One region of the Pantoea sp. X-Soil-MYKO-1785 genome, then DNA from elsewhere that is predicted to be linked to it. Evidence: predicted binding sites of a transcription regulator. Region 1 holds the regulator's gene; the other holds the start of a gene.
The links. Region 1 encodes Fur, which represses iron uptake genes when iron is present. Its sites were predicted from a motif close to ATAATAATGAGAACNACTATCAA; they were not measured.
Positions count from the first base shown of each region.

Region 2: exbB (tol-pal system-associated acyl-CoA thioesterase) is a predicted target of Fur. The motif match lies at 6,510-6,532, and genes of this name have one in related genera.

Region 1 is NZ_AP036000.1:1,182,245-1,190,291, reverse strand. Features, by position in the region: gene seqA (replication initiation negative regulator SeqA) at 22-570, opposite strand; gene ybfF (esterase) at 821-1,585, shown strand; gene ybfE (LexA regulated protein) at 1,751-2,026, shown strand; gene fldA (flavodoxin FldA) at 2,159-2,689, shown strand; gene fur (ferric iron uptake transcriptional regulator) at 3,042-3,485, shown strand; gene AC6I8D_RS05500 (hypothetical protein) at 3,556-3,951, opposite strand; gene glnS (glutamine--tRNA ligase) at 4,185-5,852, opposite strand; gene nagE (N-acetylglucosamine-specific PTS transporter subunit IIBC) at 6,005-8,032, opposite strand.
Region 2 is NZ_AP036000.1:3,527,159-3,535,205, reverse strand. Features, by position in the region: gene dkgA (2,5-didehydrogluconate reductase DkgA) at 1-106, opposite strand, end outside; gene AC6I8D_RS16685 (AraC family transcriptional regulator) at 311-1,219, shown strand; gene AC6I8D_RS16680 (DedA family protein) at 1,253-1,915, opposite strand; gene metC (cystathionine beta-lyase) at 2,110-3,300, opposite strand; gene AC6I8D_RS16670 (TRAP transporter large permease) at 3,436-4,722, opposite strand; gene AC6I8D_RS16665 (TRAP transporter small permease) at 4,736-5,242, opposite strand; gene AC6I8D_RS16660 (TRAP transporter substrate-binding protein) at 5,292-6,263, opposite strand; gene exbB (tol-pal system-associated acyl-CoA thioesterase) at 6,617-7,339, shown strand; gene exbD (TonB system transport protein ExbD) at 7,346-7,768, shown strand; gene AC6I8D_RS16645 (MFS transporter) at 8,004-8,047, shown strand, end outside.

The sequences.
Region 1 (8,047 bases):
GCTTCTCCCTGACGCTTCAGTTTAAATGGTGCCGCAAACTTTCTCTGTCAGTTCCTGCGGGAACTGCATTGAGAGCATGATGTGTTCGATCATGCTGCATTTGCGACCGGTATTGGTATTGGTGATCACCCAGTACGGTGTGCCGGGTACATGCTTCGGCTTAGTATGGGTGCCATTTTGCAACAGCGTATGCTCATCACCTGCAAAATAGACGCGGGTACGGCCCTGCAGTGATGCAGTTGCCTCAGCAAAGGCTGCAGTATCAAGACGATAGAGCGTTGACAAGATTAGCATAAAGCGATTAACCGCCCGCTTCTGCTCCGCATATTCATCAGAAAGCATCAGTTCACGCATGGCGCGTACCCGATCCTGCGGACGTGATCCAGCCACGGCAGGCTGAGCTTCTTTCGCCGCACCGGGGGTCGCATTTTGCGCCGGCGCAGCGGGTGCTGCCTGACCGGCCGTGAACTTCAGCATACGACGCAGAATGTCGGATGCGCTTTCACCAATGTGTTGCGTGTGGCTGGCAATATAACGGTAGAGCTCTTCGTCAACTTCGATCGTTTTCATCTTATTCCGTACGGTTCTTTCTCATGACAGAACCACTTGTTTCCTGAAAAGCCCTAAGCAATGTTTGGCGATTCGAAGGGTGAGCGGGTTCTAACATGAGGATTATAAAGTTAAATTCAGGCGGGTTGTTAGCAATCAAACGGTTTACGGGCAAAAGTCAGAATATGTCCTAATGCCGCCGGAACCGGCGCGCCTGAAAAGGTGAATCCATGATAACCTAAGCTTAGGTCTCAAACTTAAGAACTTTGCCATGATTTTGAACGCCCGTCTGCAAACTGAACAATCCCCGACTGATTCCCTGCCCATCCTGCTGATCCACGGTCTGTTCGGGACGCTGGATAACCTTGGCGTGCTGGCTCGCGGGTTAAAAGATGCCGCGCCGGTGCTGCAGGTTGATGTCCGCAACCATGGATTATCACCGCGATCCGCTGAGATGAACTACGCTGTGATGGCACAGGATATGTTAGAGACGCTGGATGCACACGGCATCGATCGGGTGGCGGTAATCGGTCATTCGATGGGCGGCAAAATTGCCATGACCATGAGTGCGCTGGCGGCCGATCGTATCGAACGACTGGTGATGATCGATATCGCCCCGGTGGATTATCAGACCCGCCGCCATGATACCATTTTTGCGGCGATCCGCGCGGTGACGGAAGCGGGCGTCACTTCCCGCAGTGAAGCCGCGCAGGTGATGCGTGGTCTGCTTGATGAAGAGGGTGTGATTCAGTTCCTGCTGAAATCTTTCCAGCAGGGCGAATGGCGCTTTAACGTGCCGGTATTGTGGGATAACTACGCCACCATTTCGGGCTGGCAGCCGGTTCCCGCCTGGCCGCATCCGGCACTGTTTATTCGCGGCGGTGACTCCAGCTATCTGGATAACCAGTACCGTGACGCGTTAATTACGCAGTTCCCGGCGGCCCATGCACATGTGATCAGCGGCGCGGGACACTGGGTGCACGCCGAAAAACCTGATGCCGTATTACGCAGCGTTCGTCGCTTTTTTGCGCTTTAAAAGCAAATACCTGGCGGCAAATGTTTAGGATTGGCGTCCGGAGTTAGCGTGGAGTATGATGGCGCGCTAAAATTTTGCCGCCGGTCATTTTGCCGCGGTAACGGCCAATAATTTATAATCTGCGCGGCGAGCGTCTGGCGCCCGCACATTCAGTTTCACTAAGCCATGGCAAAAGAACACACTGACCGCACGACGCTCGATCTGTTTGCTGATGAGCGCCGCCCAGGTCGACCCAAAACCAGTCCGCTTTCGCGTGATGAACAGCTGCGCATCAATAAGCGCAATCAACTGAAACGTGACAAAGGGCGCGGGCTTCGTCGTGTCGAACTGAAAATGAACAGTGAAGCCGTCGAAGCGCTCAATACGCTGGCAGAACAGCGCAATCTCAGCCGTAGCGAATTGATTGAACAAATGCTGCTGGCGCAACTCAAACTGGATTAATGCGGGCAAAACGCACGCAGAGGCAAATGTCGAGGCTTTAACCGTTCCGCGGGTTTGTCTCGTCTGCTATTATTCGCTGAAATGTGCTGCGGCACACATCTCATCATCAGGATTTAAGAGGTTATTTTACTCATGGCACTCGTAGGCATCTTCTTTGGCAGCGATACCGGCAACACCGAAAACATTGCAAAAATGATCCAGAAACAGCTGGGTAAAGACGTTGCAGAAGTCCACGACATCGCGAAAAGCACTAAAGAAGATCTGGAAGCGTTTGACATCCTGCTGCTGGGTATCCCGACCTGGTATTACGGTGAAGCGCAGTGCGACTGGGATGACTTTTTCCCGACGCTGGAAGAGATCGATTTTAACGGCAAGCTGGTCGCCCTGTTTGGCTGTGGCGATCAGGAAGATTATGCCGAGTACTTCTGTGACGCGATGGGCACCATCCGCGACATCATTGAGCCGCACGGCGCAGTGATCGTCGGCCACTGGCCAACCGAAGGTTATCACTTCGAAGCATCAAAAGGCCTGGCTGACGATACCCACTTCCTCGGCCTGGCGATTGACGAAGATCGCCAGCCAGAACTGACTAATGCGCGCGTTGAGCAATGGGTTAAGCAGATTTTTGATGAACTGCAGCTCAAAGAGATCCTCGAAGCCTGAAGATAGCCGACTCAATGTGAGCGCCAGCTCACATTGAGGCAACGGAAATTCCTATAGAAATAATAGCCACATTTTTTTAACTTTCTTCGTTTAATCTGTAGAATACCCGCATCGATCTTCCGCTTATTTTCTCTGGCAGCAGATAGGACTAAGCGAAATGTTAACAGACTCCTGCAGAAATCCTCCCCGGCTCGGTGACGTATCCCTTACAGCCCATGGTGATTTAGGCACTCCCCTCGGTTTTCATTTCACTGCATCAGTTCTATAATGAGACGCAAATGAGAATGGGCACAGATCGACATTCAAGGCCAAGCGCCACAAAAGTGAATATAAGTAACAGGACAAAATCCGCATGACTGACAACAATACCGCATTAAAGAAGGCTGGCCTGAAAGTCACGCTGCCCAGACTGAAAATTCTGGAAGTGCTTCAGGAACCTGAGTGCCATCACGTCAGCGCGGAAGATCTGTACAAACGCCTGATCGACATCGGCGAAGAAATTGGTCTGGCCACGGTTTACCGCGTGCTGAACCAGTTTGATGATGCCGGTATTGTGACCCGTCACAATTTCGAAGGCGGCAAATCGGTGTTTGAGCTGACTCAGCAGCATCACCACGATCACCTGATCTGTCTGGACTGCGGTAAAGTGATTGAGTTCAGCGACGAGTCGATTGAAACCCGTCAGCGTGAAATCGCTACCCGCCACGGCATCAAGCTGACCAACCACAGCCTCTATCTGTATGGTCACTGCGCGCTGGGCGACTGCCGTGAAGATGAGACGCTGCACGATCAGTAAGTCTGACGCAGGCTGAAATAAAAAAACCGGTGAATTCACCGGTTTTTTTTTATTCTTTTTCCGCCGTCAGTCAGGCAACCAGGGTTTCCTGCAGGTAACGCCAGCGCGGAATCGAGGTGCTGTAATCCAGAATCGCCAGGGCGATGCGGCTCTGATTATTGCCGTTCAGCATCTGCATCTCACGGTACTGCACGGTGACCTCTTTCTCCTGATGGGAAATGACCATGTGCTCGCAGGTGGCGATGCGCATCCCTTCCCGCTGGCCCTGCAGCTGACGGAAAAGATCTTCGACTTCATTCAGGTTCAGTTGAGTTCCGCGCGGGGTAACCATGCGAAATTCAGGATGAAAATAGGACATCATCAGCTCAAAACTATCATCAGACCCGGCGGGTTGATTGAAAATACGTTCAATAAGCTGATGTAAAACGACGACACTGTGTTTGGCTTCCTGGGCGAGAACGGTCATTTTTTTTCCTTATATCACTCGCTGAGCTATGTCTGAGACGGCATAGCCTACCTGAAAGCGGATAATTCACATCTGGTAATTGATTAATTTTTTTAAACTCAGATTTCTCTCACAATTTCGTAACAACCACTCCAAAATGGCGACAGCACAAACCTCGGTGATGGCAAAAATCAGGACAATAAAAAAGGGCGATACCTCGCCCTTTTGCCATTTTATCAGGTCAGCACCAACGATTATTCGCCAGCTTTAGTCCAGGTATCGCGTAGGCCAACGGTGCGGTTAAACACCAGCTGTGACGGCTTCGAATAGACGCTGTCAGCGCAGAAGTAACCTTCACGCTCAAACTGGTACGGCGTGGTTGCTTCCACGTCACGCAGACCTGGCTCAACAAAGCCCTGTTTGATAGTCAGCGATTCTGGATTGATCACCGACAGGAAATCGTCGGCTGCGCCCGGATTTGGCACGCTGAACAGGCGATCATACAGGCGGAACTCGGCTGGCTGCGCGTGGTCTGCCGACACCCAATGGATCACGCCTTTGACCTTGCGGCCATCAGCAGGATCTTTACTCAGGGTATCCACATCGCTGGTGCAGTAGATGCAGGTGATGTTGCCCGCTTCATCTTTTGCCACCCGCTCAGCACGGATCACATAGGCGTTGCGCAGGCGAACTTCTTTGCCCAGTACCAGACGCTTATATTGCTTGTTGGCCTCTTCACGAAAGTCCGCCCGGTCGATCCAGATCTCACGGCTGAAAGGCACCTCACGCGTGCCCATCTCCGGTTTAGACGGATGGTTAGGCATGGTGATGGTTTCGTGGTGGCCGGCCGGCAGGTTTTCGATCACTATTTTCACTGGATCGAGCACCGCCATAGCACGCGGCGCATTCTCATTGAGATCGTCACGGATGCACGATTCCAGCGACGCCATCTCCACAATATTGTCCTGCTTGGTGACGCCAATACGGCGGCAGAACTCGCGGATTGAGGCAGCGGTGTAACCGCGACGGCGTAAGCCAGAAACGGTCAGCATGCGCGGATCGTCCCAGCCCTCAACGTGCTTCTCGGTCACCAGCTGCGTCAGTTTGCGTTTTGACATCACCGCATACTCAAGATTCAGGCGCGAGAACTCATACTGACGCGGGTGCACCGGAATAGTGATGTTATCCAGCACCCAGTCATACAGACGACGGTTGTCCTGGAACTCCAGCGTACAGAGTGAATGGGTAATCCCTTCCAGCGCATCGGAGATGCAGTGGGTAAAGTCATACATCGGATAGATGCACCACTTGTTACCGGTCTGGTGGTGTTCAGCGAACTTAATCCGATAAAGCACCGGATCGCGCATCACGATAAAGTTTGAGGCCATATCGATTTTGGCGCGCAGGCAGGCAGTGCCTTCGGCGAACTCACCGTTTCGCATTTTCTCAAACAGCGCCAGGTTCTCTTCTACGCTGCGATCGCGATACGGGCTGTTTTTGCCCGGCGCAGTCAGGGTGCCGCGGTATTCGCGGATCGCTTCCGGGCTCAGCTCATCGACATAAGCCAGCCCTTTATTGATCAGTTCGATGGCATAGTTGTAGAGCTGATCAAAATAGTTTGATGAGTAACAAACCTCACCGCTCCACTCAAAGCCCAGCCATCTAACGTCACGCTTGATAGATTCAACGAACTCCATATCCTCTTTGACCGGATTGGTATCGTCGAAACGCAGATTGCATTGCCCCTGGTAATCCTGGGCGATGCCAAAATTCAGACAGATCGATTTCGCATGACCAATGTGCAGATAGCCATTGGGCTCCGGCGGAAAACGGGTATGCACGCTGCTGTGCTTACCGCTCGCCAAATCTTCGTCGATGATCTGACGAATAAAGTTAGTTGGGCGGGCTTCAGCCTCACTCATCTCAAAAATCCTCAATACGAATAGCGGGTGATATGTACCACGAAGTAACGGAGTATGATCCACAAAGCGCCAGAGGGAAACAACCGTTTGTTCAGGCTTTAAAACAAAAAAGGCAGGAATCGCTTCCTGCCTTGTGGGTTTTGCTGCGGGGATTAGCCTTTCACTTCGTACAGTGGGGTTTCACCCGCCACCACCTTACCGCTGGCCAGTAACGTCAGGCCGGCAAAATCATCGCTGTTGCTGACCACCACCGGACTGACCATCGAGCGGGCATTGGCGTTGAGGTAATCCAGATCCATCTCCAGTACCGGCTGACCGGCCGCCACGCTGGCACCCTCTTCTACCAGACGGGTAAAGCCTTTACCCTCCAGCGCCACGGTGTCCAGCCCCATGTGGACCACAATCTCAACCCCGTTGTCGGTTTCCAGACAGAAGGCGTGATTGGTATTGAAGATTTTCACCAGCGTACCGGCAATCGGTGCCACCACCCATTTGTCGCTCGGCTTGATCGCCAGACCGTCGCCCACCGCTTTGCTGGCAAAAGCTTCGTCCGGCACCGCATCCAGCGCAACAACGTCACCGCTCACCGGTGCCAGCAACGTGGCGATAACCCGCGACTCACTGTTCAATACTGCCTGCGGCTTAACGGCTGCTGCCGGTGCTGCTGCATTGCTGCTGGCGGCGGCTACTGGCCCTTTGGTCAGCACTTTTTTCATCGCCGACGCAATGCCTTCAGCCTGAGTACCGACAATGATCTGTACGCTCTGCTTGTTGAGGCGAATCACCCCGGACGCGCCGAGACGTTTAGCCACGCTTTCATTCACCTGTGCTGAATCATTCACGTTAAGACGCAGGCGGGTAATACAGGCATCAATGCTGGTTAAGTTGTCTGAGCCGCCTACCGCGCCAATATAACGACGCGCCAGCGTTTCAGTCGCACTTTCACCGTTATCGGTTTTATCGACGTTGACGTCATAACCATCACTTTCGTCACCGGCGACCGCCAGCTCACGGCCCGGCGTCATCAGGTTGAATTTTTTGATGGTGAAACGGAACACCACATAGTAGATGACGAAGAACACCAGACCCTGCGGGATCAGCATGTACCAGTGCGTCGCCAGCGGGTTACGGGTCGACAGCACCATATCCACCAGCCCGGCGCTAAAGCCAAAGCCGGCAATCCAGTGCATGCTGGCCGCGATGAAGACAGAAATACCGGTCAGCACGGCGTGGATCAGATACAGCACCGGTGCCACGAACATGAAGGAGAACTCCAGCGGCTCAGTGATACCGGTGAAGAAAGCTGCCACCGCTGCCGCCAGCATGATGCCACCAACTTTGGCGCGGTTTTCCGGCCGTGCACACTGGTAAATTGCCAGCGCCGCACCCGGCAGACCGAACATCATGATGGGGAAGAAGCCCGCCTGATAGCGACCGGTGATGCCGACAGTTGCCGATCCATCAGCCAGTGACTGTGCGCCGCCGAGGAATTTAGGAATATCGTTAATCCCGGCCACATCAAACCAGAACACGGAGTTCAGCGCGTGATGTAAACCCACCGGAATCAGCAGACGGTTAAAGAAGGCGTAGATACCGGCGCCGGCTGAACCCAGCTTCTGAATATGTTCGCCAAAGCTGACCAGACCGTTGAAGACAACCGGCCAGATATACATCAGAATAAAGGCCACTAAGATCATCAGGAACGACACCAGAATCGGTACCAGTCGGCGTCCGCTGAAGAAGGAGAGCGCTTTAGGCAGCTCGACGTGGCTGAAGCGGTTATAGACTTCCGCCGAGAGAATACCGACCAGGATGCCGACAAACTGGTTTTCAATTTTGCCAAAGGCAGCAGGTACCTGCTCCAGCGGTATTTTCTGAATCATCGCCACAGCAGCTGGCGAACAGAGTGTGGTCACCACCAGGAACCCGACGAAGCCGGTCAGCGCCGCTGCGCCATCTTTGTCTTTGGACATCCCGTAAGCGATACCGATAGCGAACAGCACCGACATGTGTTCGATGATCGCGGCACCGGACTTGATAAACAGCGCTGCCAGCGCATTGCCTGCGCCCCAGCTGACTGGATCAATCCAGTAACCGACCCCCATTAATATCGCTGCCGCTGGCAGGGTTGCTACCGGCACCATCAGTGCACGGCCAACGCGTTGTAAGTAACCTAACATTTACCCTTTCCCCCT
Region 2 (8,047 bases), 2.3 Mb from region 1:
TCAGCACCGCCTGACGCGCTTCGTCGATACTGGCCTGCCATACGCCCAGTCCCAGTTGCGGCATCATGTTGCCATCGTGCAGCTTGATAATCGGTTGGTCTGCCATAGTTGCTCCTTTCCGTTGCAGTTAACCAGTGAGATTTCACTGTGCTTAAGTCTAGCCAACAATTTACACCCTGCCTGGCGTGCTGAGCAGGCACGACGGCAGGGGCATGCCCGATCCGGCAAACTTCTTGCCTGATTCTGCAATCTGCTGGCGGTTCAGGCAGTGTCGCGGCACACTAAGTTTTTGTCCTGATAAGGAGTCCCAATGGCGCATGATGCTCTGTGTCACCGCCTGGCGCAGCAGGTTGTGACCTTAATGACCCACGGCCGCGATCGCCTCTGTCCGGTCAGTAATGTTTCACTGATTTATGCCAATCAGTATCGTCCGCGCACGCCGATGATGTATCAGCCCGGCATTGTGATCCTGTTTCAGGGCAGTAAAACCGGCTATCTCGGCAGCACGGTATTCCAGTATGACGCCAGCAAGTACCTGATGCTCACGGTGCCGCTGCCGGTTGAGTGCGAAACCTGGGCTTCGCCGGAGGTGCCGATCGCCGGTTTGTGCCTGAATGTCGATACCGCCAGCCTGCAGGATCTGCTGATTGAGATTGGTGATGATGAACAGTTTCAGCCACAGCCGCTGACTTCCGGCATCCACTCGGCGTGGCTGACCGAACCGATGCTATGTGCGGCGGAACGGCTGCTGGATGTGATGACGCAGCCGCGCGATGCCCGGGTACTGGGACCGCATATTGTGCGTGAAATTATCTATTACGTACTGACCGGTCCGATTGGCGGCGCGCTGCTGTCGCTGGTGAGTCGCCAGACCCAGTTCAGTCAGATTGCCCGGGCGCTAAGGCGCATTGAAAATCACTTCGCCGATAATCTCAGCGTCGACGCGCTGGCGGCGGAGGTGAACATGAGCGTTTCAGCTTTTCACCACAACTTTAAGGCGGTGACCCAGACTTCCCCGCTGCAGTATCTCAAACGCTATCGCCTGCATCAGGCGCGGCTGCTGATGCTGCATGATGGACTGAAAGCCAGTGCGGCGGCGGTGCGGGTTGGCTATGAAAGCCCGTCGCAGTTTTCGCGCGAGTTTAAGCGCTATTTTGGCGTCACGCCGGGCGAGGAAGTGAGTCGGGTACGTCAGACGGTGGCGGACCCTTCCGCCTGACAGGCGGTGGGTCCTCACCAGATTGGGGGAACGTCAGGCCTGTTTCTGCCGACGTTTCTTCCAGATCACCAGAATGCTGCCGAACAGGCCGAGAAACAGTAACACCATCGGCAGCACCATCAGAATCGCCATCACCTGATCTTCATGACGCTTGATGAACGGCACCTGGCTGATGCCGTAGCCAAACGCCACCACGATGCCGACCCATAAGACGCCGCTCAGCCAGTTAAACAGCTGGAAGCGGCCATTCTGTAAGCCCGCAATGCCAGCCATGGTCGGCAGAATAGTGCGGATGAAGGCGAGAAAACGCCCCACCAGCAGCGCCATCAGGCCATGGCGGTTAAACATATTCCAGGCGCGCTGATGGTATTGCGCCGGCAGGTGCATCAGCCAGCTTTTGACCAGCCGGGTATTGCCCAGCCAGCGCCCCTGCAGATAACTCAGCCAGCAGCCGAGGCTGGCGGCAGTGGTGAGGATCACCATCGTCGGAATGAAATCCATTACGCCCTTGGCGACCATCGCTCCCGCCAGCAGCAGCAGGCTGTCGCCCGGCAGAAAAGAGGCCGGCAACAGTCCGTTTTCCAGAAACAGCGTCAGGAACATTACGCCGTACACCACCCATACTACGTCCGGATTCGCCAGCGCGGCAAAATCCTGATGCCAGAGCGCGTGGACAATCTCGTGTAAAACACCCATTAGCTATTCCATCACGTCACAAGGAGAACCCGCCTGTCAGGCTGCCGCGTCGGAAAATGCAGAAGCTGCTGACTCAGCGCTTCATTTTCGGCCTGCCGCCTGAACGGTCCGGGACAAATTTTAACAATAATCTTGCCGCCGCCTGGCTATCTCGGCTGGCGGCGGCCACTGCGTTTAGGTTCTGTTTAGTTTACTCAGCGCGTCAGGCGCGCAAAGCCCGCCTCAAGGTCAGCGATCAGATCCTCAACGTGCTCCAGGCCAATATGCAGTCGTACCAGCGTGCCTGTGAAATCAACCCCACCGACCGGCCGAATCGCCGCCAGCTCCTCCGGCTGATTCGCCAGGATCAGCGATTCATAGCCGCCCCACGAGTAGGCCATGCTGAAATGATGGAAGTGATCGAGATATTCCGCCAGTTGCGCTGGGCTAAGTTGCTGTTTCAGGATAAAGGAGAACAGCCCGCTGCTGCCGTTGAAATCGCGCTGCCAGAAGGTGTGGCCCTTACTTTGCGCCAGCGCCGGATGGTTAACCCGTTCGACTTCAGGACGCGCCGCCAGCCACTCCGCCACCTGAAGCGCGCTCTCTTCGTGCTGACGCAGTCGGGTGCCGAGCGTGCGTAAGCCGCGGCTCGCCATGTAGGCGCTATCCGCATCGACCATCTGGCCCATCAGATAGGAGTTTTCACGCAGCTGATCGATGCAGCGCGCATTGGCCACGGCGGTGCCGATCATCGCGTCGCTGTGCCCAATCAGATATTTGGTGCCGGCCTGAATTGAAATATCAATGCCATGCGCCAGAGCATTAAACAGAATCCCGGCGGCCCAGGTGTTGTCGATCATGATGATCGCCTCAGGCGCTTTGGCACGAACCGCCGCGACGATGGCCGGAATATCCTGCACTTCCATGGTAATCGAGGCGGGTGACTCGAGAAATACCACCCGGGTGTTGGGCTGAACCAGCGCACCAATTTCGCTGCCAATGCAGTGATCGAACCAGCCGATCGACACCTGCATCTTTTGCAGAATTTTATGACAGAAGTCCTGCGTCGGCTCATAGACCGCGCCGCTCATCAATAGGTGATCGCCGGCGCTGACAAAAGCCAGAATCGCGTTAGCGACCGCAGCCGCGCCGCACGGGTAAAGCACACAGCCCGCGCCGCCTTCCAGTTCGGTCATGGCATCCTGCAGCGCAAAGTGGGTCAGGGTGCCGCGGCGGCCATAAAACAGTTCGCCTTTTGCCCGACCGGCGGTGGCGCGTTTTTTTTCCGCCACCGTGTCAAAAACCAGCGAGGAGGCACGCTGAATCACGCTGTTTACCGAGCCCTGAGTATAACGCTTGCTGCGTCCTGCACTGACGAGTGTGGTATCAATTTTTTTGGTGGTCATGAGTCGCCTTTGCCGCTTCTGCCTAAGCCTTCACGTTATCACGAAACGGCCAGCAGGGTTGAGACTCAATGGCGATTATCAGAGTGCGTCGCAGGATAAAAATCGGGCCCGCTGACGGACCCGATTTGGTTGACGCTACATCACGCCCATCAGGCGCGGTAACCAGAGGGAGATGGCCGGAATATAGGTAATCAGCATCAGCACAATAAACAGCATGCCGTAAAACGGCAGCATCGCGCTGACCACCTGTTCGATCTTCTGCTTGCTGACCGCACTGGCGACAAACAGTACCGTACCAACCGGCGGGGTGATCAGGCCGATCCCGAGGTTGGTCAGCATGATCATGCCGAAGTGAACCGGATCGATGCCCAGTGTCGTCGCGACCGGCAGCAGCACCGGCGTGAGGATCAGAATCAGCGGTGCCATATCCATCAGCGTACCGACCACCAGCAACAGAATGTTGATGCACATCAGAATCACATACTTGTTGTCCGACAGGCTGGTAAACGCTTCAGTGATCAGGGTCGGCAATTGCATAAAGGTCATCACCGCGCCAAACCCGGCGGCGAAGGCGATCAGCACCATCACGATGGTGACGGTTTTAATGGTGCGGAACAGCAGGATATGCAGCTGGTTCCATTTAAAGTCACGATAGATAAACATCGTTACGAAGAAGGCCCAGATACAGGCAATCGCCGCAGACTCCGACGCGGTGAAAATACCGGACAGAATCCCGCCCATAATGATCACCACGGTGAACAGGCCCCAGAACGCATCAAAGAAGATCTTCAGCGCCTGACGAAACGGGATCCGCTCGCCTTTCGGGTAGCCGCGTTTACGGGCAAAACCGAGGCACATTATCATCAGACAGCCACCTAGCATCAGGCCAGGTAAGATTCCGGCGACAAACAGCGACGAGATGGTGACCAGCCCGCCGGTGGCCAGCGAGTAGATTACTGAGTTATGACTTGGCGGGGTTAATACCGCCTGCACCGAACCGCTGGCGGTAACGGCGGCGGCGAAGTCACGCGGATAGCCTTTCTCTTCCATCTGCGGAATCATCACCGAGCCGATCGAGGCGGTATCGGCCACCGATGAGCCGGAAATCGCGCCGAAGAAGGTTGAGGCGACGATATTCACCAGCGACAGGCCGCCGCGGATGAAGCCGACAAAGATGTAGGCGAAATTGACCAGCCGTCGGGCGATGCCGCCTTCAGCCATGATCGCCCCGGCGAGAATAAAGAACGGAATGGTCAACAGCGAGAATTTGTTAATGCCGTTGGTAATCTGAATCACCACCGCTTCCAGCGGCAGATCGATCCACCAGGCGCCGATAAAGGCGCTCAGGCCGACCGCAAACGCCACCGGAAAACCCACCAGCAGCAACGCCAGCAAACTGCCTAATAAAATCAATGCGTCCATCTTCTGCTCCGGATTAGTGGGTGCCGCCCAGCGTGACAATCGGCCGCTGGCTTTGATCGCCGGTCAGCAATCGCTCAACAACAAACAGCAGGGTAAAGAGCGCGCCAATCGGGATCGGCAGATACATCTCGCCATAGGTAACGGCGGGTAGCGAAGCCAGCGACTGCACCCACATCGCCTCACACAGGCTATAACTGGCCTGAAAGATTACCAGGCAGGTGATAATCATCAGCAGATCGCAGACCCGCAGCAGCAGACGCTGCAGGGCAGGTGACAGCCGATCGGTCATCATTGAGACACAGATATGGGTGCCGGCGCGTAAGCCGACCGGCGCGCCGATAAAGGTAAAAATGATCATGCAGATAATGGCGACCGGTTCCGGCCAGGAGAGCGCGCCGTTCATTACGTAGCGGGCAAAAATTCCGATCGGGATCACCGTCACCATAATCATCAGCGCCACGGCGGCAACCAGCATGCACAGCAGATAGAGCCCATCCATCAGACGCGTATAAGCAGCCATAATTGATACCTGATTAAGCACGCCACACGGCAGTGTGGCGCGGGAAGGGTTATTTCACGTCAGCGATCCGGGTCATCAGATCCTGGTATTTACCGCCAAACTGATCGCGCACCGGCTGGGTGGCCTTGACGAAATAGTCGCGGTCAGTTTGCTGGAAGGTGACGCCGCCCGCTTTCATTTTCGCGATCGACTGTTCGGTATAGGTTGCCCACAGCTGACGCTCTTCATCCTGCGCCTCTTTACCGAGTTTCTTCAGCAGCGCCTGATCCTCAGGCTTGAGACGATCCCAGGCGCGTTTCGAGAACAGAATCATCTCTGGCTGAATGAAGTGGCCGCTCAGGGTGTAGTACTTCGCGACTGGCATATAGTTATGGGCGACGAAGGTCGGTGGGTTATTCTCGGTGCCATCAACCACGCCGGTCTGCATGGCGCTGAACACTTCGCTGACGCCCATCGCCACCGGGTTGGCGCCCATCGCTTTCAGCGTCGCCAGGGAGATGGCGCTGTTCTGCACCCGGATCTTCATGCCTTTCAGATCCTCGGGCTTCGCCAGCGGTTTTTTGGTGATCATGTTGCGTTCACCGGCGTCGGTCCAGCCGAGAAACACCATCCGGGCGTTGGGATCTTTATCGAATTTATCGGCAATCTCTTTGCCGATTTCACCATCCAGCACTTTGTGCATATGATCGACGTCGCGGAAAATATAGGGCAGCGTCAATACGCTGGTTTCCGGCGCAATGCTGGTGACCGGTGCCAGCGAGACGCGGATCATATCAATTGCGCCCAGCTGCACCTGCTGCAGGGTCTGATCCTCATCGCCCAGCACACCGCCAGCATAGAGCTTCATCTCCAGCCGTCCATCGGTTGCCTGCTTAAGTTTGTCGCCCATGTGTTGCAGGGCCACCACGGTGGGGTAGCCAGCAGGCTGCACTTCTGCCACTTTAATCACCTGTGCCGAGGCGGTGGCGCTCACCATCATTGCCGCCAGGGCACATGCCAGGCGTGTTTGGGTCATTCTCATTATGTTGTCTCCAGCAGAGGAAGGGCGGCGCTCAGGAATCCGGCGTGTGTAGCAAGGGGCCGCGTGCAGCCAGCATAGTGAAAACTGCCGCTGGAAAAATGCGGCAATGCTGATTGAATGAATGAGATCACATTTTGAAACGTTGTTTTAATAAATTTTCATGCAACATCACATTTTCGAAACGAACCTGCAACCTCGGGTGATATTGACGGCGTGGCAGGGCAGAGCGGGTGCCAGATTTTGTAAATACTAATGAGAACGACTATCAATTCGCCGTTATTTTGCTATTATTCGCGCTTGTCTTGCATCCCTGTAGATGAAGTTGGAGAAGCAGCGTGGTAGCCAGTGATTTGATGCAAACGGACCTCTCCGTTTGGGGCATGTATCAACATGCCGATATCGTGGTAAAAGTGGTCATGATTGGCCTGTTATTGGCCTCAGTGGTGACCTGGGCGATCTTCTTCGGCAAATATGCCGAACTGAGCGCCGCTAAACGTCGCCTGAAGCGTGAGCAACTGGCGCTGGGTGAAGCCCGCAATCTGAATGACGCCGCCCGCATTGCCCAGGCGTTCGCCGCGCACAGCCACAGCAGTGTGCTGCTGAACGACGCGCAGAACGAACTTGAGCTCTCCACTGGCGTTGAAGATACCAACGGCATTAAAGATCGTACCAGCTTCCGCCTTGAGCGCCGCGTTGCCGCCTTTAGCCGCCATGCCGGCCGGGGCAACGGCTTCCTGGCGACTATCGGGTCGGTCGCGCCGTTTATCGGTCTGTTCGGCACCGTGTGGGGCATCATGAACAGCTTCATCGGCATCGCCAAAACCCAGACCACCAATCTCGCTGTCGTTGCACCGGGTATCGCGGAAGCGCTGCTGGCAACGGCAATTGGCCTGGTGGCAGCGATTCCGGCGGTGGTGATCTATAACGTCTTTGCCCGCATGATCGCTAACTACAAAGCCTCGCTCGGTGATGTGGCGGCGCAGGTGCTGCTTTTACAGAGCCGTGATATTGACCTGGGAAACGTCGCCACTGACGTTCCGCGTCCAGCGGCGACCCAGAAACTGCGCTTAGGGTAAGCTGTTATGGCAATGCGATTAAACGACGACCTGGAAACAGATGGCGAAATGCATGAGATCAACGTGACGCCGTTTATCGACGTGATGTTGGTTCTGCTGATCATCTTCATGGTGGCGGCACCGCTGGCAACTGTCGACGTGCGCGTTAATCTGCCTGCTTCCACCAGCGCCCCGCAGCCGCGGCCGGAAAAACCGGTTTACCTGTCGATCAAGGCCGATAAACAGCTTTATGTCGGTAACGATCAGGTGACGCCGGAATCGCTGGTCAGCGTGCTGACCGGTCAGACCGGCGGCAACAAAGAAACCACCATTTTCTTCCAGGCGGACAAGTCGGTGGATTACGAAACGCTGATGAGCGTGATGGATCAACTGCGAACCGCCGGCTATCTGAAAATTGGTCTGATGGGCATGGAAACCGTGAAGAAATAGCGGCTTAACCGGCACAGAGAGAAGGCGGCTGACTCAGCCGCCTTTTTTATTGCCTCAGCCAGACCAGACGAAATCAGGCGAACCGGCTGTTGCACCGATCGGTTATGCTGCTGAAACAGTCCTGTTAATTGGTTGTTACCACTCAACACAGTTTTGTAAAGTGCAATGGTGAGCCCGCTCACATTAATGCCGCCTCAGGCGGGCTAAAACGGCTAAAAAACTTCAGGAAGCCGTTATGAGTCACACCCCGTCTTTACAAAAGTCGCCCAAAAGCGCGGC